Regions from separate parts of the Carnobacterium alterfunditum DSM 5972 genome, predicted to be linked through region 2. Evidence: predicted binding sites of a transcription regulator. Region 2 holds the regulator's gene; the other holds the start of a gene.
The links. The regulator NrdR, encoded in region 2, represses ribonucleotide reductase genes. The targets are predictions, from matches to a motif close to ACACNATATATNGTGT.
Positions count from the first base shown of each region.

Region 1: BR50_RS04150 (deoxynucleoside kinase) is a predicted target of NrdR. The motif match lies at 4,242-4,257, and genes of this name have one in related genera.

Region 1 is NZ_JQLG01000004.1:774,277-791,318, reverse strand. Features, by position in the region: gene ppdK (pyruvate, phosphate dikinase) at 1-2,082, shown strand, start outside; gene BR50_RS04160 (squalene/phytoene synthase family protein) at 2,283-3,113, shown strand; gene BR50_RS04155 (hypothetical protein) at 3,353-3,955, opposite strand; gene BR50_RS04150 (deoxynucleoside kinase) at 4,446-5,108, shown strand; gene BR50_RS04145 (NupC/NupG family nucleoside CNT transporter) at 5,105-6,283, shown strand; gene BR50_RS04140 (hypothetical protein) at 6,485-6,859, shown strand; gene BR50_RS04135 (cupin domain-containing protein) at 6,947-7,354, shown strand; gene BR50_RS04130 (hypothetical protein) at 7,649-7,939, opposite strand; gene BR50_RS04125 (alpha/beta hydrolase) at 8,110-8,715, opposite strand; gene BR50_RS04120 (VOC family protein) at 8,771-9,034, opposite strand; gene BR50_RS04115 (NADPH-dependent FMN reductase) at 9,349-9,999, shown strand; gene BR50_RS04110 (DUF2975 domain-containing protein) at 10,391-10,867, shown strand; gene BR50_RS04105 (helix-turn-helix domain-containing protein) at 10,883-11,086, shown strand; gene BR50_RS04100 (sensor histidine kinase) at 11,223-12,971, shown strand; gene BR50_RS04095 (LytTR family transcriptional regulator DNA-binding domain-containing protein) at 12,974-13,705, shown strand; gene BR50_RS04090 (carbon starvation CstA family protein) at 13,965-15,446, shown strand; gene BR50_RS04085 (PTS sugar transporter subunit IIC) at 15,978-17,024, shown strand.
Region 2 is NZ_JQLG01000004.1:1,823,996-1,841,037, reverse strand. Features, by position in the region: gene dnaI (primosomal protein DnaI) at 201-1,130, opposite strand; gene BR50_RS09120 (replication initiation and membrane attachment family protein) at 1,133-2,581, opposite strand; gene nrdR (transcriptional regulator NrdR) at 2,603-3,073, opposite strand; gene coaE (dephospho-CoA kinase) at 3,258-3,854, opposite strand; gene mutM (DNA-formamidopyrimidine glycosylase) at 3,871-4,710, opposite strand; gene polA (DNA polymerase I) at 4,782-7,442, opposite strand; gene murC (UDP-N-acetylmuramate--L-alanine ligase) at 7,659-8,987, opposite strand; gene BR50_RS09090 (DNA translocase FtsK) at 9,398-12,274, opposite strand; gene BR50_RS09085 (IS1380 family transposase) at 12,520-13,836, shown strand; gene ytpR (YtpR family tRNA-binding protein) at 14,137-14,745, opposite strand; gene BR50_RS09075 (universal stress protein) at 14,738-15,232, opposite strand; gene BR50_RS09070 (thioredoxin family protein) at 15,267-15,548, opposite strand; gene pepA (glutamyl aminopeptidase) at 15,609-16,688, opposite strand; gene BR50_RS09060 (membrane protein) at 16,865-17,042, shown strand, end outside.

The DNA of each region.
Region 1 (17,042 bases), 1.0 Mb from region 2:
CCACAAGATCCTATGGTGCAATTAGAACTGGCTATCAAAGCAGTATTTACATCATGGAACAATCCAAGAGCGATATTTTATAGGAATATGCATGAGATATCTACCTTAATAGGTACTGCTGTTAATATTCAAGCAATGGTCTTTGGAAATAAGGGAGAAACTTCTGGGACAGGCGTGACGTTTACTAGAAATCCTGTGAATGGGAACAACAAACTCTTCGGCGAATTTTTATTGAATGCTCAAGGAGAAGATGTCGTTGCTGGTATACGTACACCAAATGATATTGCAGTATTAAATGATCTGATGCCTGAAATTTATAATTTGCTAGAAACAGCAGCAAATACTCTTGAAGATCATTATAAGGATATGCAAGATATCGAGTTCACCATTGAAAAGGACAAACTATTTTTATTGCAGACGCGAAGTGGAAAAAGAACGGCACAGGCTGCTATCAATATTGCGGTTGATTTGTACAATGAAGGGAAAATCACCAAAGAAGAAGCGCTATTAAGAATCAAACCGCAACAATTAGAACAATTGCTGCACCCTAATTTTGATGAAAAAGCCGTTGATCAAGCAACTATTTTGGCAAAAGGGCTTGCTGCTTCGCCTGGTGCGGCTTCAGGTATCATTTGCTTCACTCCGGAATCAGTAGAAATAGCCTTTGAAAAAGGAATAAAATCGATTTTAGTGAGACAAGAAACGTCGCCTGAAGATATATCTGGAATGGTAAAAGCAGAAGGTATCTTGACCGCTAGAGGGGGAATGACGTCACATGCTGCAGTGGTTGCTCGCGGAATGGGAAAATGTTGTGTTGCAGGATGCTCAGAGCTAAAGGTTAATGAAGTAGAAAAAAGAGTGAAATACAATGGCGGTATATTGTATGAAGGAGATTTGATTTCACTGGACGGGGCAAGTGGAATGGTTTACCTAGGCGAAATTGAAAAGAGTAAAGCAACTTTAGGCGGAAAATATGATCAATTAATGGAATGGGTCGATGAAGTAAAAGCAATGGCAGTTCGGACCAATGCAGATACACCAGAAGATGCGAAGCAAGCCTTAGAATTTGGTGCAGAAGGAATTGGGTTAGTTAGAACTGAGCATATGTTTTTCAAAGAAGATCGCATTTCTTCAGTCAGAAGAATGATTTTAGCTGACTCGGTTGAGGAGCGAATGAGAGCGTTAAATGAAATATTGCCTATACAAAAAAACGACTTCTATCAAATCTATCAAGTCATGGGTGAACTGCCTGTAACGATTCGCTTACTGGACCCGCCTTTACATGAATTCATGCCTGTAAAAGAAGAGGATATAAGCCGATTAGCTGCGACGATGTCCTTTAGTTTAGCAGCGTTGAAAGAGCGTATCGAAGATCTTCATGAAGTGAACCCTATGTTGGGACATCGCGGTGTCCGGTTAGGGATAACGTATCCTGAAATCAGCAGGATGCAAGCTAGAGCGATCATGGAAGCAGCTTTAGAATTTAAGGCTGATAGAAATTGTGAGATCCAGCCAGAGATCATGATTCCTTTGGTCAGTGATGTAAAGGAATTGACTTATATCAAAGCCGAAATTGAAGATGAAATCAAAAAAGTCTTTACTGAAAAGGGAGAAACATTAAGTTATCATGTTGGAACAATGATTGAAGTCCCTAGAGCTGCTTTGACTGCTGACAAAATTGCTGAGGAAGCAGACTTTTTCAGTTTTGGAACAAATGATTTAACTCAAATGGGATTTGGCTTTTCAAGAGATGACTCAGGAAAATTCATTTCTGAATATATGGATAAAGGTATTCTTGAAAATGGGCCTTTTGATACTATTGATCAAGAAGGTATCGGTCAGTTAGTAGAAATAGCTATTGAAAAAGGTCGCCGAATCAAACCGAATTTAAAGGTCGGAATTTGCGGCGAACATGGCGGAGATCCGGCATCAATTGAATTTTTCCAAAAATTGGGATTTAGCTATATTTCTTGCTCACCATATCGTGTACCGATTGCACGTTTAGCCGCTGCTCAAGCAGCTATAAAATACCACGTAGTAAAAGAACCAATTTCTGATAAGTTAGTCACTAATTTCAGTTAGTCGAAAATAATGATCAAACAAACTAAAAATAGTAGTTTAACCGAAATTAGGTTGAACTACTATTTTTATTAGGGTAGTATTCAGAAATATGGTTGAATCTTTATCTTGCTAAAGGCTATTTTAATTCATTCCTTAGAATTATGAATTCTTTTCGGATAGTCTGTACAATAGGGGTAACACATTTTAAAAGGAGGCGCGTGATGAAAAAAGAGAAATATTCTAAAGATGCAATGCGCGTTTTAAAAGAGACTAGTCGAACATTTTATATACCCATTACTTTTTTGAAGGCTGACTTAAAGTATTCAGTTTCGTCTGCTTATTTGGTTTTGCGAGCAATAGATGAAATTGAAGACCATGAAAACATCTCAAATGAGACCAAATATGATCTTTTAATGCAGCTTAGTGAACTTTTTAAACGGCCGTTCACCCAAGAGGAGTATTTAGAAATTATCGCTCCTGTAAAAGAGCAATTGCCTGAAGTTTCTATCCGCTTATATGAGTGGATCCAAGCTTGTCCAGAGGGTTCTTGCTCATTGATGATGGAAACAGCTAGTGAAATGGCATTTGGAATGGCAAAATGGGCAAATAAAAATTGGCAAATACACACAAAAGAAAATTTAGACGACTACACTTATTATGTTGCAGGATGTGTAGGAGTGTATCTTTCTAAACTATGGAAATGGTCTTATGATCAAGAATTAAATGAAGAACTTGCGATAGGGTTTGGTCGAGGACTTCAAGCTGTTAATATTTTGCGTAACCAAAAGGAAGATAGTGAAGAACGCGGAGTCAGCTTTACTCCAGATGGATGGACAAGAGAGCAACTTTTTGCATACGCAGATGAAAATTTGGCCGAAGCGAATGCTTATATCGAAACGCTTGATGAAAGAAGTACGGTTCTATTTTGCCGGTTGCCGCTAGCTTTTGCACACAAAAGTTTAGCAGCAATGAAAAAGGGTCAGAAAAAAATGTCCCGAGCGGAAGTAGAACAAACCGTCGCAGAAGTGCAATTGGAAGTAGATGCGAAATGATATAAATATAAAAATAGAACCCAATAAAGATGTTCTCAACTGAGAACGACTTTGTTGGGTTCTATTTTTAGTGGTGATAGATTTAATCCAATTACTTAGCCAAAATTTCTGAAGTATACACACCATTTGATGTAGAACCTTTATTGTGAAATGAGATAAAATAAGCGTTAAACCGGTTTAATTCCAGAAGAAAGTTCTTTTGAAATACCAACAACCCGTTATTTAACCGTAAAGTTTGATCAGAATTTCTTTTTAGGGTGGCGATCAACTACTTCAGGATATTTTATCAGTAATGCTTCGCCAGCTGGTGTAATCTGGTACCCTCTAATTTTGAAATGTGGGGCAAGTTGCTCTTCTGTTAATGGTTCTTTAGCGAGTTCCATGAGCTCTGATTTTTTTAATTTAGAATAACCCGTTACCCCAAATTTCTTTAAAATGGCTTTTAGTTGTGCGGCATTCAGATAAGGCAATGAATCGATTGCTGAAAGTTCTTTAGCATACCCTTTTTGTTGGATTTCATTTAGGGCTTGTGCGGTATTGATACCGTAATTGTACTCGAAATATTTTGGATAACCGCTGATTGTTGTGAAGGTGCCAAAATTAATACGCCACAACAAGATAAGGTGACCAGGAAGGATATCTTCTTCAAATCGAACCATATTTTGTTTAGGAACGAGGCTTTCGGAACCAATACTCACTAAATTTAGCCAATCTTTCAAGTTGCGCTGTGGTGAAATATAAGGAACTTCAGCGTGATTTTCATATAAAGAAAAAACTTTTTGTACCTCTGGATCGTTTAAATCAAGATGGCTATTTTGTTTAGCAAAGTTTTTTGTATTCATATAGACCCTCCTTAATGACTGTACTTTCTGTTTCAAGTATAGCGTAAAAATGGCTAACTTTCACGGATTCAATAGAGGAGTAAATTATGGACCTTTTTGAGTGTGCTTATTGTTTCATATAGTGTTGTAACGCACCTAATTAAGTGAGTTAAAATGCTGTGTAAATAAATTATTCTTTGCTACAACTATCTTTTTGGGCATAGTATAAAATGAAGCATTTAAAATCAATCGCTTTCACAGCGGAATAACAACTAACATACAACATGTTGTACTTTTCTGTAAAAAAATAGCATATGTTGTGTAATTTAAGGTTGAAATAATTATATAATCATAGTATCATAACAAAGTTGCTAATTAATGAATGTGTAATGGTAGGCTAAAAAATAATAGCTGAGTATGTAGAACATCCATAAAGATAAAGCAGTAATTAAATAGAGAAAGGGTAGCTCACTAGGGCTACTCTTTTTCCTTGAAATAAGGAGAGGGGTAGATGGCGATTTTAGTAATTGGTGGAATGATCGGAGCAGGAAAAACAAGTGTAGCAGAACTTTTGGGAGGTTCTTTGGGTAGTGAGGTGTTTTATGAAAATGTAGACGATAATGAAATCTTGCCTTTATTTTACACAGCAAGCGAAGAGGAACAAAGAGTAAAACGGTACCCTTTTTTATTACAATTGGAGTTTTTGAATAGTCGTTTTAAAAGCATTAAAGAGGCGTTACATAACAAAAATAATGTTTTAGATCGTTCAATTTATGAGGATTGGTATTTTGCTAAAGTAAACATGAATCTAGGACGTATTTCAGAAACGGAATTTAGTATATACCAAAAGTTACTTGATAATATGATGGAAGAATTGCAAGAATTACCTAAAAAATCACCAGACTTAATGGTGTATTTAAAGGGATCATTTGAAACGATTATTTATCGTATTGGTTTGCGTGGCAGAGATTTTGAGCAAGATCAAGGTTTACTAGATTATTACAGAGCACTTTGGGAAGGGTATGATGATTGGGTCACTAAACATTATGATGCATCGGATGTGTTGATCATCAATATAGATGAGATCGATGTAGTGAATAACCCAGAAGATGCCTACACGGTTGTAACAATGGTTAACGATAAATTAGCAGAGATGGAGATAAGCAATAAATGAATAAATTGATCACGATTTTAGGAATTATAGTTATGTTGGGGGTCGTCTATCTCTTATCGGATAATAAAAAAGCTATCAATAAAAGAACCGTATTTACTGCTTTAGGAGCGCAATTAGTTTTAGCACTATTTTTAATTAAGGTTCCTTTAGGTAGTTGGATCATCGAACAGTCAGCAAGAGCGGTAACTAAGTTGTTTAGTTTCGCTAATGAAGGACTAACCTTTGTTTTTGGTGATCTATTTGGACAAGGGTATTTCTTTATTGATGTGCTGGGTGTCATTATTTTCTTATCTGCTTTAACAGGTATCCTAAGCTATTTAGGTGTAGTCGGCTGGATAGTAAAAATAATAGGAGGAGCGGTAGGTAAAATATTAGGTACTGAGAAAGCTGAGTCGTTTGTAGCTGTGGCTAATATGTTCTTAGGCCAGACAGAAGCACCTTTCCTAGTTGCGAAATATTTACCAAATATGACAAAGTCAGAGTTGATGACAGTTATGGTTTCAGGGATGGGCTCAGTGTCAGCCTCTATTTTAGTTGGGTATAGCCTGCTGGGTATTCCTATGAAATGGCTGCTGATCACAACAGCTTTGGTTCCCTTTGGTTCACTATTAGTTGCCAAAATTTTGACACCTGAAACAGAAATCAGTAAAGTATCAGATGTGACATTAAACCGTAAAGGTGCTAATACATCCGTTTTTTCTGCTATGTCTGAAGGAATCAATAATGGGTTGCAAATGGTTTTAGGTATCGGAGCTAGTTTGATTGCCGTCATCTCGATCGTGGCATTACTAAATAGTATTTTAGGTCTAGTAGGTACGAGTTTTACAGAGGCGCTAGGTTATATCTTTCTGCCAATCGGTTGGCTGATGGGGTTAAACGGCTCTGAAGCAATGATTGCTGGACAAATTTTAGGTACAAAAATGTCTATTAATGAATTTGTAGCTTATGCAGATCTAGCACCTATGATGGCTGAACTATCTGAAAGAGCTGTCGCTATGTTATCTATTGCTGTGGGAAGTTTTGGAGCATTTGCCAGTATCGCTATTTGTGTAACAGGTTTATCCGTATTTGCGCCAACTAGAAAAAATGATTTATCTAAACTTGCGCTAAGAGGAATGTTAGGCGGGTTTATTGTTCCTATCTTGTCTGCCATGTTTGTTGGATTGTTTTTATAAAGAAGAAGCTGCTAATGTAAATTATTAGCGGCATTTTTTTTGCTTTGATAGCACCAGAATTGATTGGCTAACAGTTCAGCTTCGGTTGCTGTGAGCAGAATTACAGGTAACGCTTTCAATATTTATAAGATAAAGTTACAATTACTTCATAATAGGTTGAATACTTAGTGATTAGACAGAGTGAGAGGAAGGGTTAAGAAAATGAGTGATCGCGACAAACAAAATAAATACAACCAGCAGAGCAATATCTCAAATTCTTTGTATGCTAGAGTAAATGTAGGCCAAGATGCTGATAAAAATTCATTAGATAGTGCTGAGCCTATGCACACTGGAGGGAGTATGAATAATGATGATGAAAGAGTTAGCGATAATAACTCTTTTACACATATGTTGTTATTTTATATTATTGGATTTCTAGTATCTGCGATCATTGGTTTCGGTGTTTTCAAGTTATTCCAAGATTATTTCTATGGAGAAAATCTGAATCAAGCATTTCCGTCACTAGCATTATTCGCAGGATCTCTTATTAGTGGTTTTTTTATTTCAGCGGTTATTCTTAAAGTGGCTAAGAGATGACTTTTTAAATTGAAAGCGTTATAATTAGTTTGGAATGCTAGTATAATTAAGTAATATAGCTTTAAGAAACCAGATCAAAAGGAGGAAATAGTAATGGATCATAAAGATTATGGTAAAAAGCCTTATATGTTTAATATTGAAGATGCAACTGCTCAGAATAACAACTTCCGTACGACAATTTGGACAGGTAAAAAACTGCAATTGACGGTCATGTCTATAGAACCAAATGATGAAGCTGGGTTGGAAGTTCATGAAAGAAGTGACCAATTTATACGCGTTGAAGAGGGTCAGGGTGTATGTAAAATGGGGTCTACTAAAGATAATCTAGATTTTGAAAGAGCCATCACTAAGGACGATGCTATACTCGTACCAGTAAATACGTGGCACAATATCATTAACACAGGCGGTAAGCCATTGAAATTATATACGATATATTCAGGACCAGAACATGAAGAAGGAGCAGTACATCACTCTCGTGAAGAGGCTCCCAGATAGCCGGATGAACATGAACAGCAGAAAATGATTCAACCCTTAAGCAATGATTGTTGAAGTGGACTTGAAAGTTAGCTGAACCGTTAGTTTAGTGTTTAGCTGACTTTTTTTTGCGGTGATTTTTTAAATAGAATGAAGGAATGGATGTACTAACTTGAGTTAAAAGGGGTTAGTTTTTTTTAGTGGTTTAAATGGAATGAGAAAAACAGATCAGGGACAATGATCAACATTGCCCTAATCTGTTTTTTTTCAAAATGTATTTAAAAAGATGGTCAATCTGAACTTCAAAAAGCCGACTTAATTAGGTACTATATATCCTTTGTGGCTTAAGATTTTAGCGGAATGCTTATCCGCTGGTACATACCCTTTTTCAAGCAAGCTATTGATGTACAATTTGTTGTAGATAAAAGCAAAAATCAAACTAGAGAGGTCCAAAGAAAGGGCAAAACAAACGAGTTGAATAAAAAACCACTTCATATCACCTCTAAAAAGAGCTGGTATAAAAGCAAAAAATAAAGTTGTCCATGAAAAACCGATTTTTGCGTGTTTTATTTGGCGAGTGTGAGGATTAGTCAAAGATACTTTCATAATAATCAAGTTCCTTTCGTTTCTTTCGATTATACCATAGGTCTGAAAAAGAGATGGCAAAGGACCGCTTGGAATAATTTTTTAATTGTTCAAAAAAATTAATATAATTTAAAACTTTCTTGGATAGGTCTTCTTTTATAGACTGAATTTTGTGAAACAGAGATTTCATATTAGTAAGTTGCTTGATACCATTTAGCGGCAGCAGCAACTTCACTAAAAGTTAATTGATGTTGGTTGCTTTCCCAATGGATATCAACTTTAGCATGGGCATTTTCTAACAAAGCATATAATTCTTCTGATTCTTTTGCTGGGCAGATCGGATCGTTTGTTCCAGCGCTAATAAAGATAGGCGTGTTTGTTAAATCGGGCAAAGAAAGGTCTCTTATAGGGACCATTGGATGGTGTAAAATAGCACCAGATAAAGCATCAGCATAATGAAATAGTAAACTAGCTGCAATATTTGCACCATTTGAATACCCTAAAGCCAAAATATTCGTACGGTCGAAATCATATTTAGCAGCAGCCTCATCAAGAAAGGCATTCAACTCTTTCGTGCGGAAAATCAAATCTTCTTCATCAAAAATCCCTTCATCTAGTCGGCGGAAAAAGCGTGACATACCGTTTTCCAGTACATTACCTCGAACACTTAAAACATTTGCATCCGAATCTATTTCTGCAGCAAGCGGAAGCAAATCACGTTCAGTGCCTCCTGTTCCATGTAGTAAAAGCAAAGTAGGTTTTGATTGGTCTGTTCCTTTAATAAATAAATGTTTCATACTAGATCCTCCTTATTAAAAATCTATTATTCTTTTTCTCCATCTGTTAGGTGATTCAATCTAAATAGTCTTTTTCAAATACTTTAGTACTGCGCACAGTATCGATTGGGCGTACCAATGACTCGATCCGTTCACGGTCATTTCTAAATGTTGGTGGTAAAGCAAGTGTTTCGCCTAAAATATCAATAGACTCTTCATCATCTATAAAACCAGGTTCATCGGTAGCTAATTCAAATAAAATTCCGGCATAAAAATCAATGTTTTCTTGAGGGTGTCCCACGATAGCTGTTATATGGTGGATACCTGCTGTTTTTTTCATGTGGACCGCTCCTTATAAGCAAGATAGTTTAATTACGAATTGATATATTACTAATTAGAGATAGTTGTAATATGATTGATCTCTTTTGTCAAATCAAACAAACTCATCTTTTTTTTCGGTAGACTTTCATGGAAGAAAAAGCTGATTTAGAGAAAAACTGCTCTTTTGCGTATTTTTATTAAATATCTCGAATTAAGAATAAATAGACTTGAAACAATTTCAAATCTATGGCATACTTGTAAATGTACTTACGAAATGTAAGTGTTTATTGGTGGGTGACCTTCAATTAAATAATTTGTAATGGAGGAAACACATTGGCTAACAAATCGGTATTCATTCGAATGAGCGAAGCTTTATTCGGGAAGAATGAACAAACTAAAAAAATAGAAGAAAAGGGGAATAAAATTATGAAAATTGGTATTATCTCAGGAAGCGTACGTGAAGGAAGAAACTCAGCAGCGGTAACAGAATGGATCCATGAATTTGCAGTGAAAAGAAATGATGAAGGTGTCGAATATGAAATGGTCGCTTTGGCAGATTACGATTTACCATTACTAGGAGCTAAGCTTCCTGAAAATCGTCAAGCAACAGCAAGTGCAGCAATTCAAGCATGGTCTGAAAAAATGGCTTCATTTGATGGATATGTATTTATCACTCCAGAATATAATCACGCAGTAGGTGGAGCATTGAAAAACGCTTTAGACTTCTTAAAAGCAGAAGTTGCAAATAAAACAGCTTCTTTAGTTGGATATGGCAGTCTAGGTGGTGCACGTGCTCACGAAAATATGCGTGTGATCTTGGGAGAATTGAGTGTTGCTTCGGTACGCACTACAACAAATTTCTCTCTAATAACTGATTTTGAAAATATGAGTATTTTCAAACCAAATGACTACAATAAAGTAAATGCACAAGGCATGTTTGATGACTTATTGTTATGGACGAAAGCTCTTAATACAATTAGATAAGGCCGAAAATAAAAACCAATTCCACCTCGAATTTTGGTGTGGAATTGGTTTTTTTGTATGTTTTTTTGAAAAATGGGTTCTATAATTTTTAGTGTTGATATGGTAGATTCTTTATCTTAAAAGGAGTATAGAGATTTTCAGTGGTTGAAATTACTATTATGCTAGTTGTTATGGGCGCCCTTTTTATTGTAGGGTTCATTAAGATAGAGATGCCTAGGAGGTAGTCAAATCATAGCTATACTATTAATGTTGAATTTTAGCCAACAGCTTTAAAGAGCAATTAAATTTGAATGGCCTTAATGCAAGTTTGTTCCAATACAATATATATTTATTGTTAATCAATATATATAATGATAAAATAAAATCTATAACAAGCATGGGAGGGTTATTCATGAAACTCGAAACAACACTATTTTTAAAGTTGGCTGTTATTTTGATTGGGCTTCCGGTACTTGCATTAAGCCTATTTGGGGTGACCTGGTTGATCAATAATCCAGCAAGTCCAGAATATGATCAACTATTGTATCCCGTTTTGATTGGTATATATGTATCCATTTTCCCGTTTTTCGTGGCTTTATATCAAACGTTTAGACTGCTGAACTATATTGATAAGAAACAAGCATTTTCTGAATGGTCTGTTAAATCTTTAAACAATATCAAGCTTTGTGCAATGATCATCAGTGGGATATATGTAGTAGTTCTGCCATTTATCTTTGGTCTAGCAGAGTTGGATGATGCTCCAGGACTTATTCTTGTCGGAATGATCCCTATTTTTGCTTCATTAATCATTGCCGTTTTTGCAGCGGTTCTTCAACGGCTTTTACAAGAAGCCATTGATTTGAAAAAAGAAAATGATTTAATAGTCTGATCTGAGGTGAATAATATGGCAATTATCATTAATATTGACGTAATGTTGGCTAAACGCAAAATGAGTGTAACAGAACTCTCAAATAAAGTTGGTATTACGATGGCTAACCTTTCGATATTGAAAAATGGAAAAGCAAAAGCTGTTCGATTTTCAACTTTAGAAGCCCTTTGTGAGGCGTTAGATTGTCAGCCAGGGGATATATTAGAATATAAAAAATGATGATCATAAGAGTCTATAAAAAATCATCCAAAAAGGGATTGGGAGAGTTTGTCCCAGTCCCTTTCCTAATTTCTTTGTATACATAATTAGTTTTTATGCGGTAAACTAAAGGTATTAAATCATAGGAAGTGAAATAATGTTCTACTTATTCATTTTAATGCTTGAACGCGGCGGATTGATTATTATTTTAGCGTATATCTTAATGAATATTCCTTACTTCAAAAATCTTTTAGGAAATCGAAGAAAAGCTAGTACGATGGTCCAACTGATTGTGGTATTTGGGTTATTTGCCCTGATTTCTAATTTTACAGGAGTAGAGATTGGCCAAAATCAAATCAAGATGGATCAGCCGTTCACTGATTTATCTAGTCATTCTTCACTGGCGAATACACGTGTGTTGACGATCGGTGTTTCAGGATTGATCGGAGGGCCGATCATAGGTGTGGGTGTGGGCCTCATTTCAGGCATTATCCGTTATTTTCAAGGTGGAATAGATGCGTACGTGTACGTGATTTCATCTATATTGGTTGGTTTGTTTTCTGGGGTCTATGGGCTGAAATCCATCCGTAAGAATGCTTTCCCAAAAGTTAGAGAGGGTCTCATCATTGGCGCAGCAATGGAAGTTGTTCAAATGATGTGTATTCTATTATTAAGTAGCTATTTTCAAGAAGCAGTAGATTTGGTCAAGTTTATTGGATTACCAATGATTTTGACCAACAGTATTGGAACAGGGATTTTCTTATCGATCATCGACTCAACGCTGCGACAAGAAGAACAAACAAGAGCAGTCCAAACGCATGATGTTTTCCAATTGGCTAATGAGACTATGCCTTATTTTCGCTCGGGCATGAATGAGGAATCTTGTACGCAAGCAGCAAAAATTATTCAAAAACTGATCAAGGTTTCAGCTGTTAGCATTACAAACAAAGACAGTATTTTAGCACATGTTGGCGCAGCCAGTGATCATCATGTTCCTTCAAAAAAAATAGTGACTAATTTATCTAAAGAAGTGCTTCGAACAGGAGAAATCAAAGAAGTGCATTCTCATCAAGAAATTGGGTGTGATCATCCTGATTGCCCATTAGAAGCAGCAATCGTTATTCCATTGAAATCACAGGGTAAAACGGTCGGAACGTTAAAGATGTATTTCACTGATGCCTCAAAACTGACCTTTGTTGAAAGGCAACTGGCGGAAGGGTTGGCCACTATCTTTTCCAGTCAAATTGAACTTGGTGAGATGGAATTGCAAAGCCAGCTCTTACAAGATGCGGAAATCAAATCGCTGCAAGCCCAAGTAAACCCGCATTTTTTCTTTAATACCATCAATACCATTTCTGCATTGATCCGGATAGATAGCGAGAAGGCTCGTGAGATGTTGCTACAGCTGAGTACCTTTTTCCGGTCTAATTTACAGGGTGCCAGAACGAATGTGATTCCTTTAGAAAAAGAACTGCTGCAAGTAGAAGCTTATACAAAATTGGAACAAGCGCGCTTCCCAGATCGCTACCAGATAGAGATGAATATAGAAAATGGGTTGAATAATATTCTTTTGCCGCCGTTTATGATTCAGATTTTGGTAGAAAATGCCTTTAAACATGCCTTTAGAAATCGGAGAATGGATAATTTAGTCCAAGTAACGGTCAACAAGATAGATAATGATATTTTGGTAAGTGTGCAAGATAATGGGTATGGGATAGAAAAAAATAGGCTTGGTAAATTAGGCAAAGAAAGTGTTTCGTCCGAAAGAGGGACCGGTTCAGCTTTGGAAAATTTGAACAAACGGTTGATCAGTTTATTTGGGGATAGAGCTAAATTGAACTTTGAATCTTCCGAAAAAGGTACGATTATTATTTGCAAGATACCTTACCAAGGAATGGAGGGATAATAATGCAGACATTGATAGTGGATGATGAGCCCCTAGCCAGAAACGAGCTAGCGTATTTACTGGAACGCTGTGAAGGGATCTCAACAATAGTAGAAGCAGATTCAATTGAAGAAGCTTTAGGGAAAATGTTGCAATATGAAATTGATTTGATTTTCTTAGATATCCATTTGACCAGTGAGAGTGGGTTAACATTAGCGAATAAAATCAACCAGTTAAAGAACCCGCCAATGGTTATTTTTGCTACAGCGTATGATGAATATGCTATTAAGGCGTTTGAATTAAATGCAACGGATTACGTTTTAAAACCATTTGAACTGCCTCGAATTCAAGAAGCTGTTCAAAAGGCCTATATTAGCTATCAAAAAGAACAAGTGCCTTTGCAAGTAGAAGAGAAGCAGGAATGCTTATTGACGGTTCCTATTCAAATGGACGAACGCATCTACATTATTAAAATCGAAAATATTATTGCTATTGCGGTGGAAAAAGGTACCACAACTGTTTATACTGTCGAGAAAGAATACAGTACAAATGAACCTTTGAGCGCCTATGAAGAAAAGGTGAAAGGACATGCTTTTTTACGTGTGCACCGCTCCTATCTGCTGAATACAAACGAAATCCTAGAAATACAGCCGTGGTTTAACCATACATTTCTGGTTACTATGAGTAATCAGGTGAAAATTCCTGTGAGCAGACATTATATGAAGCAATTCAAAGAAGAAGTAGGCTTAGTATAATGTACATTATGGATAAGGAGAATAACTAAGAGCTTATTTGTCCCAAAAGAGTGAGAAGTGGACAAACAACTGCAAAAAAAGCACTAGCGGGATTATCATACCTGTCAATAGAATGAATTTGAGAACTGCAGATGAGCGTTTCAGTCGGCCGTATTGCTATTTCAGCTTAAATTTCATCCGAAACCTTATTTTAATAGTAAAGTGAAGCTATTAAAGGTTCATCAAAATCGATGAACAAAGTATAAGGGGGTAGGAAAGAATGTTTACATTATTAGGTGGTATTGCGTCATTAATTTTAGGCTATTTTGTTTATGGAAAATATATTGAAAAGAATTTTGGAATCGATCCGGATCGGACAACTCCTGCAGAAGCGTTAAGGGATGGCTATGATTTCGTACCTATGTCAAAACCAAAAAATGCTATTATTCAATTACTAAATATTGCAGGAACAGGCCCTATTTTCGGACCAATAATGGGAGCGCTTTACGGTCCAGTTGCTTACATCTGGATCGTTGTAGGTTGTATTCTTGGCGGTGCAGTACATGATTATATGATAGGCATGATTTCTTTACGAAATGATGGTGCTCATTTACCAGAATTAGCCAGTAAATACTTAGGAAAACCAGTAAAACATGTTGTGAATATTTTCGCCATGCTGCTTTTGATGTTAGTTGGTACCGTTTTTGTTGCATCACCAGCTAACTTGATTGAAAGTATCACCCCAAATTGGTTAACGTTAGAGATGATCATTGGATTGATTTTTGTTTATTACTTAATTTCAACCATTTTACCAATCGATAAAGCCATGGGAGTTGTTTATCCTTATTTTGGGGCTATTTTGATCATCAGTACACTAGCTATTGGGTTAAGCTTAATTTTTGGAGGACATACAATACCAAACTTAACTCCAGGAACGATGAAAAACTTTAATCCATCAGGAACGCAAATTTTTCCAGCGTTATTCTTTACGATCTCTTGTGGAGCTATATCTGGTTTCCATGCTACACAAGCGCCAATGGTTGCTAGAACATCTAAAAATGAAAAAGAAGGACGCTTTACTTTTTACGGGATGATGATTGCTGAAGGTGTGATCGCAATGATTTGGGCAGCAGCTTCCATGTCATTATTCAACGGACAAACACTTAATCAAATGATCAATAATGGGACTCCTTCACTTGTAGTCAACCAGGTTTCTTACATGTTGTTAGGCAGTGTATTTGGGACAATTGCAATCATTGGAGTAATTGTTTTACCAATTTCTTCAGGACTTTCTGCTTTTAGAAGTTTACGGACGATAACGGCAGATTATCTGCACATTAACCAAAGTACATTGAAAAAAGTATTGATGGTTACGATTCCTTTATATGCAATTTCTTTAGTGTTGACGCAAGTTGACTTTAATATCTTATGGAGATATTTCAACTGGGCAAATCAAGTTACAGCAGTGATTTCTTTACTAGTCTCTACACGTTACTTGTATTTGAAAAATAAAAATTACTTGGTGACTTTACTTCCAGGAATCTTTATGTTGTATGCTTGTGTAGTGTATATCTTTAGTGAACCAATTGGTTTTGGAATGGGTTTGACCACCTTAGCGTATATCTTAAGTACTATCGTAACAATTGGCCTAATGGTTCTATATTGGGAGACAGGCAAGAAGCAAAAAAGAGAACTAGATCCATCAGACAAGTTGCTGAACGATCAACTACCAATTGGTACGTTTGTATCAGAGAATGGATAAAAATAAACGGATTTGAAAGAGTATATCTATTCTCTTTAAAAAAATCACACCAGGATAAAAAGGTGTGATTTTTTTATCCTTTTTTAAGGGAAATAATAAAATTCTAAACGTGCATAAAATTAAAAAACAAGTGTTTATTTATGCAAAAAAAACAAGAAATTATAGAATCAAGATGGCAGATTTAAATAAATTTGTAGTGTTGTTAAATGATGAACAATATTGAAAAGATAGATTTTGAAAATAGAATTAGCTTTAAATTTTATTTTTTGGATCTGGATAATAAATATATATTATTAAATTTAATGGGTGTAATGTTGACGTGCAGTGAATTTATGTATATATACAGTCGAAAATTGACGCTATTTTTAAGGGATACAAAATAAATGAATTGAAAATGAAAAAATTGAAATTAATGTTGTAATCAAATTTTTATTGTGATATTATCAATGAGTAGAGAAATTAGTGAATAATTGAACAAACATGAAAAAAGATTAATTATTCAACTAATTCTAAAAAGAAAGGTTGAGGTTAATGGAACAGAGAGTAAAATATACAGGTAAAGATTATTTAAACAAGGTTTTAGGAGGAACAGCAACCGGGATCGTTATTGGATTGATCGCAAATGCAATATTAGGTTCTATATTTAAAGCCCTTATCCCTTATGGTTCTATATTCGTTCTCTTAGCAACTGTTGCCAGTACCATGCAATTTATTACACCGGCTATTATCGGTGTACTCGTAGCACTGCAATTTAAAATGAACGGAATGGAAAGTGTCATTATCGGGGCAGCAACTTTTTTAGGATCAGGAGCTTACAAAGTTACTGAAACTGGTATTCAACTAGTTGGGATCGGAGACTTGATAAATGTTATGCTTGTTTCCGCTATTGCCGTTTTTGTTACCCGTTCGATGCAAGGACGACTGGGTTCATTGACACTGATTCTTATGCCGATCATTGTAGGCGTTGGGGTAGGGACGATTGGTTTGCTCATGTTGCCATATGTTGGCATGGTAACTTCTTTAGTCGGCCAGTTGATCAACAGTTTTACTACTCTTCAACCATTATTGATGGCTGTTTTAATCTCTGTGGCCTTCTCAATTTTAATTATTTCACCGATATCAACAGTAGCAATAGGAATTGCGATAGGCGTATCCGGTTTAGGAGCTGGTGCTGCAGCAGTAGGAGTAACAGCTTGTACTGCAATCCTTGTGATTGGTTCTATCCGAGTCAATCAAACAGGAACAACGTTGGCCATTTTGCTTGGCGCTATGAAAATGATGATTCCTAATTTAATTAAGTACCCCAAAATTATGATTCCTGTAACCCTTAATGCAATCGTTTCAGGTATAGGTGTTTATGTTCTTACGATTCAAGGTATTCCACAAACAGCTGGATTTGGGATCGTTGGATTAGTTGGACCCATTCAAGCGTTCAACATGGGAACAAGCTTGTTAAGTGTTGTTATAGCTTACTTTGTTATTCCTTTCGGTGCTGGGTACATTATTGACATGGTGTGCAGCAAATTCTTGCATATTTACGATGATGAAATCTTTAAATTTATACCTGTTTCAAAATAATCAACTAATATATTTTAG
Region 2 (17,042 bases):
TGCTAATACGGAAAAAGTTCACAGCGGCACTCGAAAGGGGTCAAAACAAGAACGAAATTAGAAAACTCTCAGCAAATGTTTTCTTCTCTAAAAAATCGCAACCAAGTTTAGGTGTCTTTCTCAATGATTTCTTTTATACCTATCATTAAAGCACTTTTTAATTTTAATTTCAAGGGGATAATGTTTATTTGTTCATTTCTCTATTGAAGATGGCGTCGATTAGAACCCGTCATTTTAACTTCTTTAGCTAAATAACGAACCCGTTCCATAATCCTCTTGGCTTTTAATGGCTCATCTTCGCCTCTTTGAGTTACTCTTAAATGTTCTTCTTCAAGTTGCTTCATATCAAAATTAGAAGAGAAAAAAGTAGGCAATTGTTCTTGCATTCGGTACTGTAAAATTACTCCTAATACATCATCACGTATCCAACTAGACATTGAATCGGCACCAATATCGTCAAGCATTAGTATGGGCGCTTTTTTGACAAACTCTAATTTTTCGCCTGTGTTATTCTTACCGATAGACTGTTTCATTTCTACTGCAAACGATGGGAAATGCATCAAGGTAGTAGAAAAACCTTTTTCTGCCAGTTCGTGTGCTAGCGCTCCTAATAAATAGGTTTTGCCAACACCAAACGAGCCTTGTAAATACAACCCTTTATAAAATTCTTTTGGATTAGTCAAATAGTCATGAATGAAATTATATACTTCTGAAACAGCTAGTCTTCGTTCATCAGTCATCTCAAAATCAGCTAATTTTGCATTACGAACATCTTTAGGCATATCCATAGAATAAATCCGATTTTTAATTTCTAATTCTTTTTGTTTAGCTATCAATTCAGCAGAAGGCACATAAGTTACATCAATGTAATGGTAGTTCAAAACTAATTTAGGATGGTAGCCTGGTGCCATCATTCCTTTTTTTAAATGAAATTTCTTTTTTTCTTGCACATATTCATACAACTTAGCATAACTTTTGACAATTGCTTCATTACTAAGTTTTTGACGATTTTCTTCAATAAATTCAGCTACATCTTGATCATCTAATACTTCTTGGATCAATTCCTCGTATTTATGATTCAAGTTTCGTTCCTTGATCATTCGTGTCAGACTCTCACCAATATCTTCCATTACTATTCACCTTCTTTGCCAAAATTTTGTATTCGTTTCAAACGTTCCATAAAGGATTGTTTCTCTTCTTCACTCATTGGCGTTTCTTCTGTTTGGTTATTTTCTGCTTTAGCCCAATCAGGAAGCGTTTCTTTCCTTATAGTCGTTTGCTTGCCATAACTACCTTTATTTCTATTTTGTGCGTAAGTTTTACTACGATTTTCTTGTTGTTGTCTTTTCTCAGAATTTTCTAAATACATTTTTTTCACTTTATGAATAGCTTCTTCAGGTGCGACTACTTTTTCTTGCGCCCAGTCATTTGCAATTTTATAAGCTAACTTTTGATCAAGTGTTGGGTTGTTTCTCACAACTAAAATATAATGAATCAGGATATTGATAACTGAGGTCGGTAAATTAGCTTTCTTAACGATTTCTTCCAAAGTCCACTCTTCATGTTTTGTTACAAAACCACCCTTTTGATCTTTTATAGAGTTCATAAAATCAACCGGACTTATTTGCTCACTCACTTCAATAACTGCAATATCCTCTTTTGTTAAACCTCTTTGGGTCAGTTCATTCTCACGCATTTGTTGTTGGTTAGAATCAACTTGTATATCTTTTTCTACCACATCTTTTAAAGAAATATTTTGTTGGTTTTTATTATGATAATCATCATATGCTAGCTTCTTCATTTTTTTTTCGTCAATTTGACCTGTTTCAATATCTGAAGCATTCAGCACAAATTGTTGCAACGCTAATTCATCTAATCCGTATAATGTATGCAACACCAGTACCGCTTCTTCTATTTCTTTAGTAATAGAAGAGCGATTAATATATTGCTGATTCAATCCTGCATAAAAAAACTTCAAATCAAATGTTTTCGAATCGATTTTAGGATTTGAAGAACTTGTTTTACCGATATATGAAACAGGTTCTTTCAGCAGTTCTTTTTCTCGTTTTAATAATTCAGTATCAAATTGAAAAACATCTAAAAAAGACTTCGTGACTTCTTGAAACTTCTTTTTATCTATACTTTCAATAATAAATCGATTTCTTAATTTTTTAAACTTTCGTTCTCCTACTCTTTCTAATAATAATAAGCTCAACAAGTCATCTTTAAAAAAGACATCACTTGTTTGAGGAGCTTGCAATTCATATATTATTAGTTTGGTCGGATCTGTTTGAAGATACGTTTTAAGCAATCCAATTGCTTCCAGCTTAATTCTAGCTTGGTATAGCTCAGGAATACCGATATTGAGCAATGCTAATAGCTCAGAATGTAAGACACCTTCACTCCAGTAGGCTTCTTCTTCTATCTCAGTCCACAATGTCATATAAAGACTGTATGCTGCAGTCCCTATTAGAGGTTGATACAAAAAAGTTAGAATTTTTTGATCGATATCCGAAAGTAAAGCTTGTTGTTTTACTAAAAAACCATCTTTAGGACTTAAGTTTTTCCATGGATACCCCAAAATGACTCATACCTTTCTATCTCAATTAATTTTTCCAGCTTTTTTTCTTTCAAATTCTTGTAATTCTTTCAAAAAGACACTCATATCTTTAAACTGGCGATAAACACTAGCAAAACGGATATAAGCTACTTCATCAATATCAGCTAATTTCTCCATAATGTACTCCCCAATAATAGCAGAGGAAATTTCATTTTCACCTAATCCTCTGATTTGGTTTTCTACTTCATCTACTATTTTTTCAACTTGTTCCATTGCTACTGGACGTTTTTCACAAGAGCGTATTAGACCTCTTAAAATTTTTTCTCGATTAAATTCTTCTCTAGTGCCATTTTTTTTAATGACTAAAAGAGGTGTTTTTTCTACTCTTTCAAATGTAGTAAAACGAAACTTGCAAGCTTCGCATTCTCTTCTTCTGCGAATAGCACGACCATCATCTGCTGGACGACTATCGACAACTTTAGAATTATTATTTTGACAGCGTGGACATTGCATGTTTATCATCCCTATCTTAAGTGTCATTCGTATCTACACTAATTTCGCACGAAAATGTTTACTCTATTATACCATACAACAACCAGAGATAAAACCGCTTAAAAACGAGGTAATCCTTTGACTGTAAGGCGAAAAGAACAATCCATAAATGATTGTTCTTTTCGCCTTACTATTTATGCTCTTATCAGTCTTTATTTTTGTTTATCCAGTCTAAAACTTGTTTTTTTGTATTTTCGATCGTCCCGCTATTATCAATTATAATATCTCCAAGAATGACTTTTTTTGAAATAGGCAACTGGGAATTGATCCTTTGAGTTGCTTCTTTTTTTTCAATATTGTCTCTCTTCATTAATCGATTTAATTGGATCTCCTCTGATGTAGCTACCACCATAATTTGATCCACTTCATTTTCATAACCCATTTCAAATAAAAGGGGAATATCCAGAACAATGATTGCTGGGTCTTGCTTCAGGTAGTCATTCTTTTTAGTTACGATCCATTGATGAATATGTTGTGACAACATTTTATTCAGCAACTCTCTCTTTTCCACATCATCAAATATGATTTTAGCCAAAGCAGTACGATCTAATGTACCATCTGTCAGAATAACCTTATTTCCAAATTCTTTTTTTATTTTTTCTAAACCATCTGTTCCTGGTTTCACTACTTCTCTTGCTCCAACATCTGCATCTACTACTGGATAGCCTTGCTCTTTGAATATCTTGCTTACAGTTGATTTTCCTGTGGAAATCCCCCCTGTTAAACCTAAAATCACAGTCATCTTATCTCCCCTTTTTTCACTGATCAGCTGCCAATCGTTGACATTTAGAACAAAAATGAGTCCCTCTTTGTGCAACTTTTATTTTTTCTATTGGCGTACCACAATGAATACAGGGAATTCCTTTTTTACCATAGACCGATAAATTCACTTGAAAGGTTCCCGCTTCCCCTAACGCATTTTGGTAGCTGCGAATAGTCGTTCCGCCCGCTTCAACTGCATCACCAAGTACTTTTATGATTGCTTTGTGTAACTGAGAAACTTCATCTTTTTTCAAGCTGTTTGCAATCCTTAATGGATGTATTTTGGCTAGAAAAAGTGCTTCATCTACATAAATATTTCCTAAACCAGCTACGATCTTTTGATCCAATAAAAGCGGTTTGATTGCTCTTTTTTTAGTTTGCAAATTATTATAAAAAGTTGTTTCATCAAATGTTTCTTCAGTAGGCTCTGGTCCAAGTAATCTTATCCCTGTCATACTGATTTCTTCCCCTAAAGGTACAAGAGTCATTCGGCCAAATTTGCGTACATCTAAATAACGTAAATCTCTCCCATCAGCTAAGTGAAAAACTACGTGCGTGTGCTTTTTGAGTGGCTTTGATGAGTCTTCTACCTCATATTTACCTTCCATACGCAGGTGTGAAACCATCGCCCACTGCCTAAAATGAAAGATAATATATTTACCACGTCGATCAAAGCCAATAATTTTTTCACCTGTTAGAAGCTGCTTAAATTCACTGCTTGCGATAGAACCAGAAATAATCCGATCCCAGTATACATCAACGGATTTTATGCTTGCCCCTGACACAAGTTTTTCTAAACCTTTTCTAACCGTTTCAACTTCTGGCAATTCTGGCAAATTTCTACCTCCTCTCTACATATAGAAAAGTGTTTCTGCTGCGAACGAACACAGCTGAAACACTTCAGTTATTATTTGGCTTCATACCAACTTTTCCCACTATTGCTATCAACTTTTAACGGAACAGATAATTCTACTGCCCCTTCCATAACTTCAACTACTAATGCTTCTAATTGTTCTATTTCATCTTCGGGCACTTCAAAAATAAGTTCATCATGAACTTGCAACAACATGGTTGCTTTCATATTTAATTCTTTTAATTTTTTATCCATTTTGATCATAGCAATTTTTAAAATGTCTGCTGCACTACCTTGGATAGGTGTGTTGATTGCTATTCTTTCAGCGAATGAGCGTAAATTGAAATTTCGAGAGTTTATTTCTGGTAAATAACGACGGCGTTGGAAAAGCGTTTCAACAAACCCTTTATCTTTTGCCTCTCTCACAATATCTTCCATGTACGTTTTTACACCTGGATACTTTTCAAAATACGTATCAATAAACTGTTGTGCTTCTTTTCGACTGATACCTAAGTTTTGTGATAAGCCATAATCGCTTATGCCGTAGACAATTCCGAAGTTAACTGCTTTAGCTCTGCGTCGCATTTCAGGGGAAACTTCTTCTGGAGAAGCAATACCAAAAACACGCATAGCCGTACTTGAGTGGATATCTTGACCCTCAATAAAAGCTTCTTTTAATAGTGTATCATTTGAAACATGTCCCAATACACGCAATTCGATTTGTGAGTAATCAGATGCAAAGATTTTCCAACCCTCATGACTAGGAATGAAAGCTTGCCTGATTTTTCTACCTTCTTCTAATCGAATCGGGATATTCTGCAGGTTAGGGTCAACCGAACTTAAACGACCAGTTTGTGCAACCGTCTGCATATAGCGTGTGTGAATTTTACCCGTTTCTTTATCGATCACTTTCAGTAATCCTTCTATATAGGTTGATTGGATTTTAGCAATTTGTCGATAATCTAAAATGTGCTCTACAATAGGTGCTTGTTCTCTTAATTGCTCTAAAACATCAACTGCAGTTGAATAACCTGTTTTGGTTTTTTTGATGACAGGATATCCCATCTTTTCAAATAAAATAACACCTAATTGTTTTGGTGAATTTAAATTGAATTTTTCACCAGCTAATTCATAAACTCGCTGTTCAATATCATTTAGTCGAATGGCAAATTCTTCTTTCATTTCCATTAGGCGTTTGTCATTTACTTTTACTCCAGTAAGTTCCATATCAGCTAAAATAAATGATAAAGGCAATTCCATTTCATTAAACAACTTAGTTTGCTCATTTTCTTCTAAGTTATCATTCAATTGTTTGCTTAAAACGCGGATTGCTTTTATTTTTCTTGCTATATGATCGTATGTTACTGATTTTTCTTCCGGAATAGCAAGCTTTGCACCTTTTCCATAGACACTTTCATCAGAAGAGACTTCATAATAATCATGTTCTATAGCAACTTCAGATAAATCCTTACTATTGTCCTTGGTATTCAGTAGATAAGAGGCTAATAAGATATCAAAATTAATAGATGTGATATCAATATTTTGTCTCTTTAAAGCTACATAGGTTCTTTTGGCATCAAATACTTGTTTTTTAGCCTCTGCTTTACTCGCCCAACTTTTAAAATCTTCTGAAGCGAAAACTATTTCAGGTTCTGCAATATATATTTGTTTATCATCGCCCCATCCTATGCAAAAAATTGGAGACGTATGATAGTTATCCTCTAACATTTCAACGTAAAGAGCCATATCATCATTAAACATGTCTGCTGTAATTTCGCTCACTATTTTATATGAAATTTCTTCTTTTTGGTTATTTTGTTCAGCGTCATATTCAGAAGTATCTAATTTACTTAGATGAGAATTAAAATCCATTTCTCGATAAAAAGCTATAAGTTTTTCCATGTGTGATCCAGAAAAAATTAAATCGTCAATTTTGATTTCGATTGGAGCTTCGGTATCGATAGTTGCTAATTTTTTACTTAACAATGCTATTTCTTTTTCATTTATAAGATTTTCTTTCATCTTACTTTTCTTTAATGAATCAATATTTTCATAGATTCCTTCTACTGAACCGTATTCTTTCAACAGTTTAAGGGCCGTCTTTTCACCAATTTTAGTTACTCCTGGTATATTATCCGAAGCATCCCCAGCTAAGCCTTTCATATCAATGATTTGTAGTGGGCTAATGCCCATCTCTTCTTGGATGGTTTCAATTGTGTGACCTTTTAATTCGCTGACCCCTTTTACCGTGATATCAACACGCACATTTTCTTTTGCCAATTGTGTTAAATCTCGGTCTCCAGAAATAACCACTACATCATAAATAGTTGGATCAACTTGTGTTGCCAAAGTTCCAATAATATCATCTGCTTCGAAATTTTTCAATTCATAATGTTTGATACCAAATCCGTCCAACAAATCTCTCAAATAAGGCATTTGTTCTGAAAATTCTCCTGGTGTTTTTGAACGTCCAGCTTTATAAGCTTCAAAATAACTATGACGAAATGTCGTATTTCCAGCATCAAAAGCGACCAATATATGAGTTGGTTTTTCTTTTGTTAAAACATTGTCAATCATATTATGAAATCCATATAATGCGTTAGTGTGTAATCCATTTTTATTTTTCATTCTCTCTAATTGAGAGTGCAACGCGAAGAAGGCTCTATATGCTACACTATTCCCATCGATTAGAACTAATTTTTTTTTCTCATTCATAAGAAATCTCCTTTTGGTCACTACTTTTAGTTACTACTATTATTGCCAACTATTTTAGTCTGTTCTTTTTTTTAAATCTATTTTCTGATCTTACTTAGCGTTATTATTTTAACAAAAAAACAGGCAGATAGCCAACACGCTTGAAATCAGCTTCAACAAAAAAAAACAGAAAAATATTGTTTAAACAATATTTTCCTGCTCTCGTTTTTTATTTCATTAATTTGTTAATGATGAATGGCTTAACAATGTTTCATAGGCCAATTCAAATTTTTGAACATCTCCAGCACCCATAAAAATAGCTACTGCATCATGGTGTTCCAATAATGGTGACATATTCTCTTCACTTAATATGACCGCTCCATTATCGATTTTATCAACCATATCTTGAATTGTAATATCTCCTTGATTTTCACGTGCTGATCCAAAAATATCACATAAATAAATCGAGTCGGCCAAATTCAGCGACTCCGCAAATTCACTCAGCAATGCCACTGTCCTAGTGAATGTGTGTGGTTGAAAAATAGCGATAATTTCTTTATCTGGATATTTTTGACGAGCTGCATCAATTGTTGCTCGAATTTCAGATGGATGATGTGCATAATCATCAATGATCACCATATCCAACATTTGTTTTTCAGTAAATCTGCGCTTAACGCCTTTAAATGTCTTTAGATTTTCTATTACACCCTCTTTATCAATATTTTCATATTGACAAATAGCTATCACACTAAGTGCATTTAATATATTGTGTTTACCAAATATAGGGATATCAAAATGCCCGTAGAACTCATCTCGTACATAAACATCAAAAGTAGAGCCCGTTGTTGAACGAGTCATATTTTTAGCTTGAAAATCATTATGATCCCCAAAACCATAGTATAGAATTGGCACATTAGCTTGAAGTTTTTCAAGTTGTTCATCGTCTCCACAAGCAACTATGGCTTTCTTCACTTGATTAGCCATTGATTGGAAAGCATCAAAGACATCATCGATACTGCTATAGTAGTCAGGATGATCAAAATCAATATTTGTCATAATAGCATAATCTGGTTGATAGGCTAAAAAATGACGACGGTATTCACAGGCTTCTAATATAAAGAAATCTGCATCAGGTACACCATGACCTGTTCCATCTCCTATTAAATAACTTGTGTTTTTAAGTGAACTTAACACATGCGCCAATAAACCTGTAGTACTTGTTTTACCGTGTGAACCAGTAACAGCAACACTATTGAATTGACCAATAAACTGTCCAAGAAAATCATGGTAACGTATAACAGTTAAACCTATTTCATTTGCCTCAACAATCTCTTCATGGTCGTCTGAAAAGGCATTTCCAGAAATAACGGTTAAGCCTGGCTTGATATTTTCTTTATTAAAATTAAAAATTGGAATTTCAGCTTCTTCTATATTTTTTTGAGTGAAGAAATATTTTTCTATATCAGAACCTTGAACTTTGAATCCTTTATCGTGCAAAATCAAAGCAAGAGCACTCATACCTGAACCTTTAATACCAACGAAATGATAAATTGTTTCTTTATTCATTACTTTATTTCCTCCATATTCGTAAATTCAACTTTTTCTTTCTGACTGCTACAATTTAAGAGCATTTTTTTGTGTAACGCCCCAGTTCGTTCTTTTAAGTTTGCGTAAAAAGATGCAATAAAGTAAATTTCCATCTTGTTTCATAAATTGATGGCTAAGCTGAACCGCTTGTTATTAGTCAAAAAAGACAAAATTACAACGAATTTAGTATACCATGAAATAATTTAATAGCACACTTTAAACCTTTAATTCCTCTCACTCTTGATAGAATGAAATATTGTGAACGGATTCAATTAAATAATTGACATATCTTTTTAATATAATTTTTATAACTGAAATTTAGTACACTTATATTTAAAAATGTCAAATAAAGGAGAAAAAATTAATTTTCTCACCTTTACTTAACTTATTTATAGAAATTTTTCTTCATAATCTACCTTAGTCAAAAATACTTCTCGCGGTTTTGATCCTTTATGTCCTGATATAAAATTCTGGCTTTCTAGCGACTCAATCAAATTAGCTGCTCGATTGAATCCTATTTTAAATTTACGCTGAAGTGCTGAAGCCGATACCTGCCCTTCTGAAACAATATATGGCAGTACATCTTCAAACAAATCATCTTTACCTTCTACTGATTCTAATTTTGCCATCAGAGATTCTGGTTCAAAAAGATACCTTGCGGGCCGTTGATCTTTTACATGTTTGACGATTCGTTCTATTTCTTTTTCAACATACGTACCTTGCACACGTATTGGACGCCCTGAACCATTTTCTTGAAACAACATATCTCCTCTACCAAGTAGTTTTTCAGCTCCACCAGTATCTAGAATGGTGCGTGAGTCTACTTGGCTAGATACCATAAAGGCTACTCTAGTTGGAATATTATTTTTTATTGTACCCGTAATGACATCCACGCTAGGACGTTGTGTGGCTACAATTAAATGAATACCTGCTGCTCTAGCCTTTTGCGTAATTCGTGCAATAGAATCTTGCACATCGTTACTAGCAACCATCATTAAATCGGCTAACTCATCGATGACAATCACTATATAAGGCATTTTCAAACCAAATTCTTTATGTTCTTTCGCTTTTTCATTAAATCGTTGAATATTTCGAACACCGGCTGCAGCTAATTTTTGGTAACGCTCTTCCATTTCGTTTACTGCCCATTTTAAAGCTTCACTTGCTGCTTTAGGTTCAGAAATAACCGGTGAAAGTAAATGAGGAATTTCATTATAAGGAGCCAACTCAACTGCTTTTGGATCAATTAAAATTAATCTCACTTCACTTGGCGTAGCTTTATACAGTAAGCTTATTAAAATTGAATTAATAAAGACACTTTTACCTGAACCAGTTGCACCAGCAATCAGTCCATGAGGCATCTTATCAATAGTGGAAACTACCGCATCTCCTGCGATATTAACCCCAATAGCTACCGTTAAAGGAGAATCACTTTCTATAAACTCTTTACTTTCCATAACTTCTGATAGCATGACCGGTCTAGATTTTTTATTTGGAATTTCAATGCCTACTGAACTTTTCCCTAAAATTGGAGCTTCAATACGAATATCTTTTGCAGCTAATGAAAGTTTCAAGTCGTCCGATAGGTTTGTTATTTTATTAACTTTTACACCACGACCTAATTGAAGTTCGAATTGAGTAACTGCTGGTCCAATCGTCCAACCGATAACTTGAGCATGAATATTGAATGCATCTAATGTCTCATTCAATATTTCTGCTTGACCTAACACCCAGTCATCAATTGCGTTCGGTTCGAGTTTCACAGGGCGAAGTAAAAGATCTACTGATGGAAACATATAATTCTCATCATATATTTCTTCACTCATCTCTATTGATTCATTGCTATTTCCCACTGTATCTTCTATCTCTTTCTCGGCTGCTATTACTTCTACACTAGCACTAGTAATAGGATTTTCTTCTTCAACTATTCCGATAAGAGTTTCAGCCATATCATTTGTATCCATCTGAACTTCTGGTTGTACTTCTGGTTGTACTTCAATTGACTGCTCTATTTTTTCTGGTTGTTCCATATCATTGGTCGGAAATGTCTGCTTATCTAAATAATTCATTCGACTTAACGCAGCCATTAGTTCCATGTTTTCAATTTCTTCAGAATTCTTAGGCTTGATTTTATTAGAGACTCGAGTTGGACTAATAGGTTGTCTGACTTTTTTTGGTATAGCAGTTCCTTCACCAAAATATCTTGCAATATTTTTCCCACGGTTAAGACGAATGTTTTGCTCATCCTCAATCATACCTGCTAATGAACGAGATAATCCACGCTTTTTCTTAGCAGGACGTAAAGTTTTAGTTGGAACTATTAATTTAGACTTATTGACAGCATCTTCTTCATTTCCTGAAATTTCGTCCATTTTTTTAATTTCTTTTGGTTCTGATTCTTGTAACGCTTCCGCTACTTGGATAACTTCCGATTCTTCTACTTCTTCTGTTTCTTGGATAACTTCCAGTTCTTCTTCTTGCATGACTTCCGATTCTTCTGCTTCTTCTGTTTCTTGGATAACTTCCAGTTCTTCTTCTTGCATGACTTCCAATTCTTCTGCTTCTTCTGTTTCTTGGATAACTTCCATTTCTTCTGCTTCTTGCATAACTTCAAATTCTTCTACTTCTTCTGTTTCTTGCATGACTTCAAATTCTTCTACTTCTGCTACTTCTTGGATGACTTCTATTTCTTGTACCGCTTCTTCTTTTTGATCAAAAAACAAATCTTTTTTATCTAATAGATATTCTTCAAATAATAAACGATCTTCCGGCTCTTTTTCTAACTCTGTAAGAATTTCCAAATAATCCGTTTCTTCATCCTTTTCAGTTGATCTTTCCTGAAAACCATAATAAGGAGAAGGAACCTTTTGAACTTTAAAAGGAGTCGAACTTCTTCCTTCTTGAAAAGGTGTAGCCACATGTTTTAAAGATTCTTTTGAATAAGTCGTTTGCTTGATTCTTTTTTCAAATTGCTTTTTTTGTTTTTTCAGTTCATTCTGTTTCTTTTGTTCCTCTCTGCTAATGGTGGAGAGGTAATTTCTAACGGACGTGTTGTCTTTTTGAAAAGTTATAAAATCAACTTCCGAACTTTTTTTATTCTTTTCTATTAATTGTTTAGTTGACTGAATGTCATTATTTTTTAAATGGGAAGTTTTAAAAGACTCTTCCTCACTCGTTACTTTCTTTACGTCACGATAGAAAGGAAATTTGAATTTTTTTTGACTATCTTGATTATTTTGATAACTAGGTCCATCATATTTAGGCATGATGACCCTCCTTTCCTACCTCAATCCAAATCTTAGTTTACCATAAAAAATAAAGTGATTATAGGTGCATTCTTTAAGAAACATACAATATCCTGAATAATTCATACTTTTTTTGAAATGCTCTGGAAAAACTGTTCTAGCGCTAGTTTAAGCTGGATTTCTCAACACCCTTTGGGTGTGCAAAAAAAACCCCAATCTGTTATGGTTAAATCACCTAAACGTAACCAAAGAAAGGGGTTCTCTCTATGGCAATTTTACATGAAAATCGGTTACTTTTCAATTCAAACATTTCGGTATCACATTCTGGTGGTAATTTATCCTCAGATTCCGGGTTAATATTAGTTAAGGAGTTTATGCACACCATTAATTTTTCTAATATTTTAAAACAAAACCTCATCATTAATGATAATCGACTTTATCATAAACATACTAATCAGGCGATAATTGAACAAATTATTTTTCAATTGATTGGTGGCTATCAAACAGATTCTTCGGCTGACATTTTATCAAAAGATCCCATTTTCCAGAGCCTATTAGCTAAAGAACAACTTGCTTCACAACCGTCTATTTCTCGCTTTTGGGATCGGTTAAATCAAGAAAATATTTTCCAATTGCAAGAAGTCAATCAAATCCTGCTTGATAAAGTACGGACTGCACGTAATACAACTGAGATGATTTTTGATTTAGACTCAACTCATTCGGATACCTTCGGGAATCAAGAAAATTCGAATTATAACGCTCATTACCAAACGAATGGCTATCATCCGCTAGTTGCCTTTGAAGGCTTGACCGGTGATTTATTGAAAGCAGAACTTCGTTCTGGTAACGTGTACACATCCAATGGTGTGGCAGATTTTGTCCAACCACTTTTTGACCATTATCAAGAAACCGTACCTGTAAGTTCTATTCTAGTGCGTGCCGATAGTGGTTTTGCAACTCCTGAATTATATGAGCTATGTGAAGAACGTCGAAATTTTTATGTTATTCGATTGAAATCGAATCGCAAATTAGGCAAAATCGCTGAGCAATTTATCTCTATAGATGATCAACACGATTGGTATAGAAAAGAAGTTCACTACGCTTCTGTACTCTATCAAGCGAAGAGCTGGTCACATTCACGAAGAGTTTGTATTAAATCTACGCGTGAAGCAACAGAATTGATTGCTCGACATGAATTTATCGTAACTAATTTATCAGAAGATATTTCTGCAGAAGCGGTCTTTCAAACTTATTCTAAAAGAGGAACCATGGAAAATTATATTAAAGAGGCCAAAAATGGGTTTTATTTCGATAAAACCGACAGCCCTCGTTTCTTAGAAAATCATGCACGCATGATGGTGAGCGTACTAGCTTATAACATGGTCAATTTTATGCGTACTCTTTGTTTTACGAAAGAAACCAAAGGTTTTCAAGTATCAACCATTCGCTTGTTCTTATTTAAAGTGGCAGGTAAGCTTGTTCATTCGGGAAGGAAAACCTCTTTGAAACTCAGTTCCTCCCACGTTTATCAGAAACTCTTTCGTAAAATCTTGTGGAATATCCAGCATTTTAAATGGGAGTAGCACTCATACTCAATACAATAGTTAAAAAAAATGGCTCATTCCAAGGGGTCAGTATGCCCAAAAATCTTAATTGCCTGACAAAAAAATGAGTGCTTTGTAAATTTGAAGTAAAATCAGTAAACCAAACAAGCTACTGTCCTGAATGAAGTGAAAAACACACTAATTTTTATTTTTTGAAAAAAGTATGAATCATTCAGGAATATTCTTATAAAAAAAGACATTATAAAAAGCTATCTTTCAAAAAATACATTTCTATTTTTTGAAAGATAGCTTTTCAAGCCTTTTATAGACTAATTCGAGTTAATTTATTTGAAATATTTCACCTGTGATAACAGAATCTGGCAGAACTAAAATACCATTTTTTCCTGAAGGATTTTTCACATTCAATTCTTGAGCTGAACAAATCATACCATAACTCGGCTCTCCTCTTAACTCGCCATCCCAGATAGCCATCCCGTTAGGCATCATAGCACCCACTTTGGCAACTACAACTTTTTGGCCTTGAGCAATATTTGGTGCTCCACAAACGATTTGAAGAATCTCACCATTATCTACCTCAGTTTGTGTAATTGATAAATGATCTGAATCGGGATGTGGAAAACATTCTTTCACTTCACCGATAACAAACTTGGGGGATTGCTCCGTTTCTAAAACATCAGAGAATCCCGCAGAAATAATCGCTTCATTTATTTTTTTTGCTTGTTCTTCAGTCAGGCTAACTTGCCCAGTTCTAACATCAATTAAATTTGAACAATTAAAAAAATTATATCCAACTGTTTGATTTGTCTCTTCTTTAAAAATTCGAACGATATCATTTTGTTTTTCAAAATTTTGTTCCTTAGATTCACTAGTATCTAACATGACAATAAGTGTATCCCCAATACCTTCTTTATTATAAATGCTAATCATTATTATCTTCCTCATCTTGTATTTTATTTCGTACTATTAAGACATCACATGGAGCATTGCGAATTATATATTCACTTACACTGCCCATCATCCATCTTTCAACAACATTCAAACCTGTTTGTCCAACCACGATTAAATCAATATGGTATTCATCAGGTATTTCTTTTGCTAGAATGATTTTTGGTTTTCCTTGTGCCATAATTGCTTGAACTTTTTCTATGTTATATTCTTTAGCTTTTAGTTTGTGTTCTTCTAACATTTTTTCCATTCTTTTCCTATCAATATCTATTACTGTTGCATCTAACGCACTTATACCTACATTGTCTATCATCCCTAAAGCATAGGCATTCACATCAAATACATGAGCAATAATCAATTCGCCCTTGTTTCTTTCGGCTATCTTAGCGGCCTTAGTAAATGCATTTTCTGAAGATTCACTTCCGTCTAGTGCAATCAAGATACGTTGGTATTGTTGTGTATCTAACATAATAACATCTCCTCTTATTTTTTTAGGTAATCAATCAAAGGGTAGCTATAAATTGTTGTATTTCTTCTTTCGTTTTACGGTTTTTACTTACGAAGCGTCCAGCCTCTTCTCCGTTTTCAAATGCCACAAAACTTGGTATTCCATAAATTGATAAATCACCGCATAAATCAATAAATTTATCACGATCGACTTCTACAAAATCGATTTCAGAATGATTTTCGATAATTTCAGGCATAACGGGTTTGATAAATTGACAATCTCCGCACCAATCTGCTGTAAAGAAGAAAATCACCTTTCTTGTGCTTTCTTTACTCATTATATAAAATTCTTCAATCGTACTTAATAATTCCAATTTATTTCCCCTTTCTATTTCTAATTAATTATTTTTCATTATTGTTTCAAATGCACTTCGATCTAGCGTACGGGCAACTTGAATGACCATTTCTTTTGCAGCAGCATAATCATCAATGTGAAAAACGGTTTGATGAGTATGGATATAACGAGCACAGACTCCGATGACTGCACTTGGTACTCCATTGTTCATTTGGTGAGCTGCTCCTGCATCTGTGCCGCCTTTAGAAACAAAATATTGATAGGGGATATTATGTGTTGCTGCAGTATCGAGTAAAAACTCGCGCATTCCTTTTAGCGTAATCATTCCTGGATCTTGGATCCTTAATAAGAATCCTTCTCCAAGATGGCCAAATTTAGTTTCATCTCCTGTTAAATCATCTGCAGGTGAACAGTCTACAGCGAAAAATAAATCAGGGTTGAATTGGTGAACAGCACCTTTCGCTCCACGTAAACCTACTTCTTCTTGAACATTAGCACCGGCAATCAGGGTGTTTGGCAATTCTTCACCATGTAATTCTTTTAAAGCTTCGAGAACAACTGTCGTTCCATAGCGATTATCCCATGCTTTACTTAAAATTTTCTTGCCATTCGCCATTTTAACTGTTTCAACGGATGGAACAATTGCGTCCCCTGGACGAACACCAAAAGACTCGGCTTCTTCTTTAGAATCAAAACCAGCATCAAATAAAATATCAGCGATATCTAATTTATTATTCTTACCATCTTTATCTCTTAATAAGTGTGGTGGAACAGATGAAGAGACACATGGATAATCTCCTTTAGCTGTTTGAAGGGTGAATCGTTGTGCCGATACAACGTATGGATTCCAACCGCCTAATGGAACCACTCTAAACAAACCCTGTTTTGAAATACTAGCTACCATGAAACCAACTTCATCCATATGAGCCGCTAACATGATTTTTGGTGCATTTTCAACTTTACTTTTACGTATCCCAAAAATACCTCCAAGTCCATCTTGTACGACTTCATCTACTAAAGGAGTCATTTCTTTACGCATAATTTCTCGTATGCGTTGTTCAAATCCACTTGTCCCTTGCGCTTCGGTTAATTTCTTTATCAAATCAAATGTTTTATCTTCCATTATTGTCTACCCACATAGTTTTTTTGTTGCTGCCTATGTGATCTATCCCCCTTATAAGCTTTATTTATTCCATTATACCTTAAATCATGCTAATTTTAAGTGGGAATGCTTTAATTTCATTTATTTTTAAACATGGTATACTATAAAAAAATATATTAGATAGGGGAGTTTATCATATGGCTTGTAAAACTAAAGAAACAACACCTTATATTTTAGCTAGCGGCTTACTTTTTGGAGCAGGATTAACCTGTGGTTATTTTCTTCATAAGCTAATCACTAAAAAGAAAACCATCCATGGAGACACCATTTTAAAATACGTTAAACATTTATTTTTAAAAGAAGGCCCAATAGAAG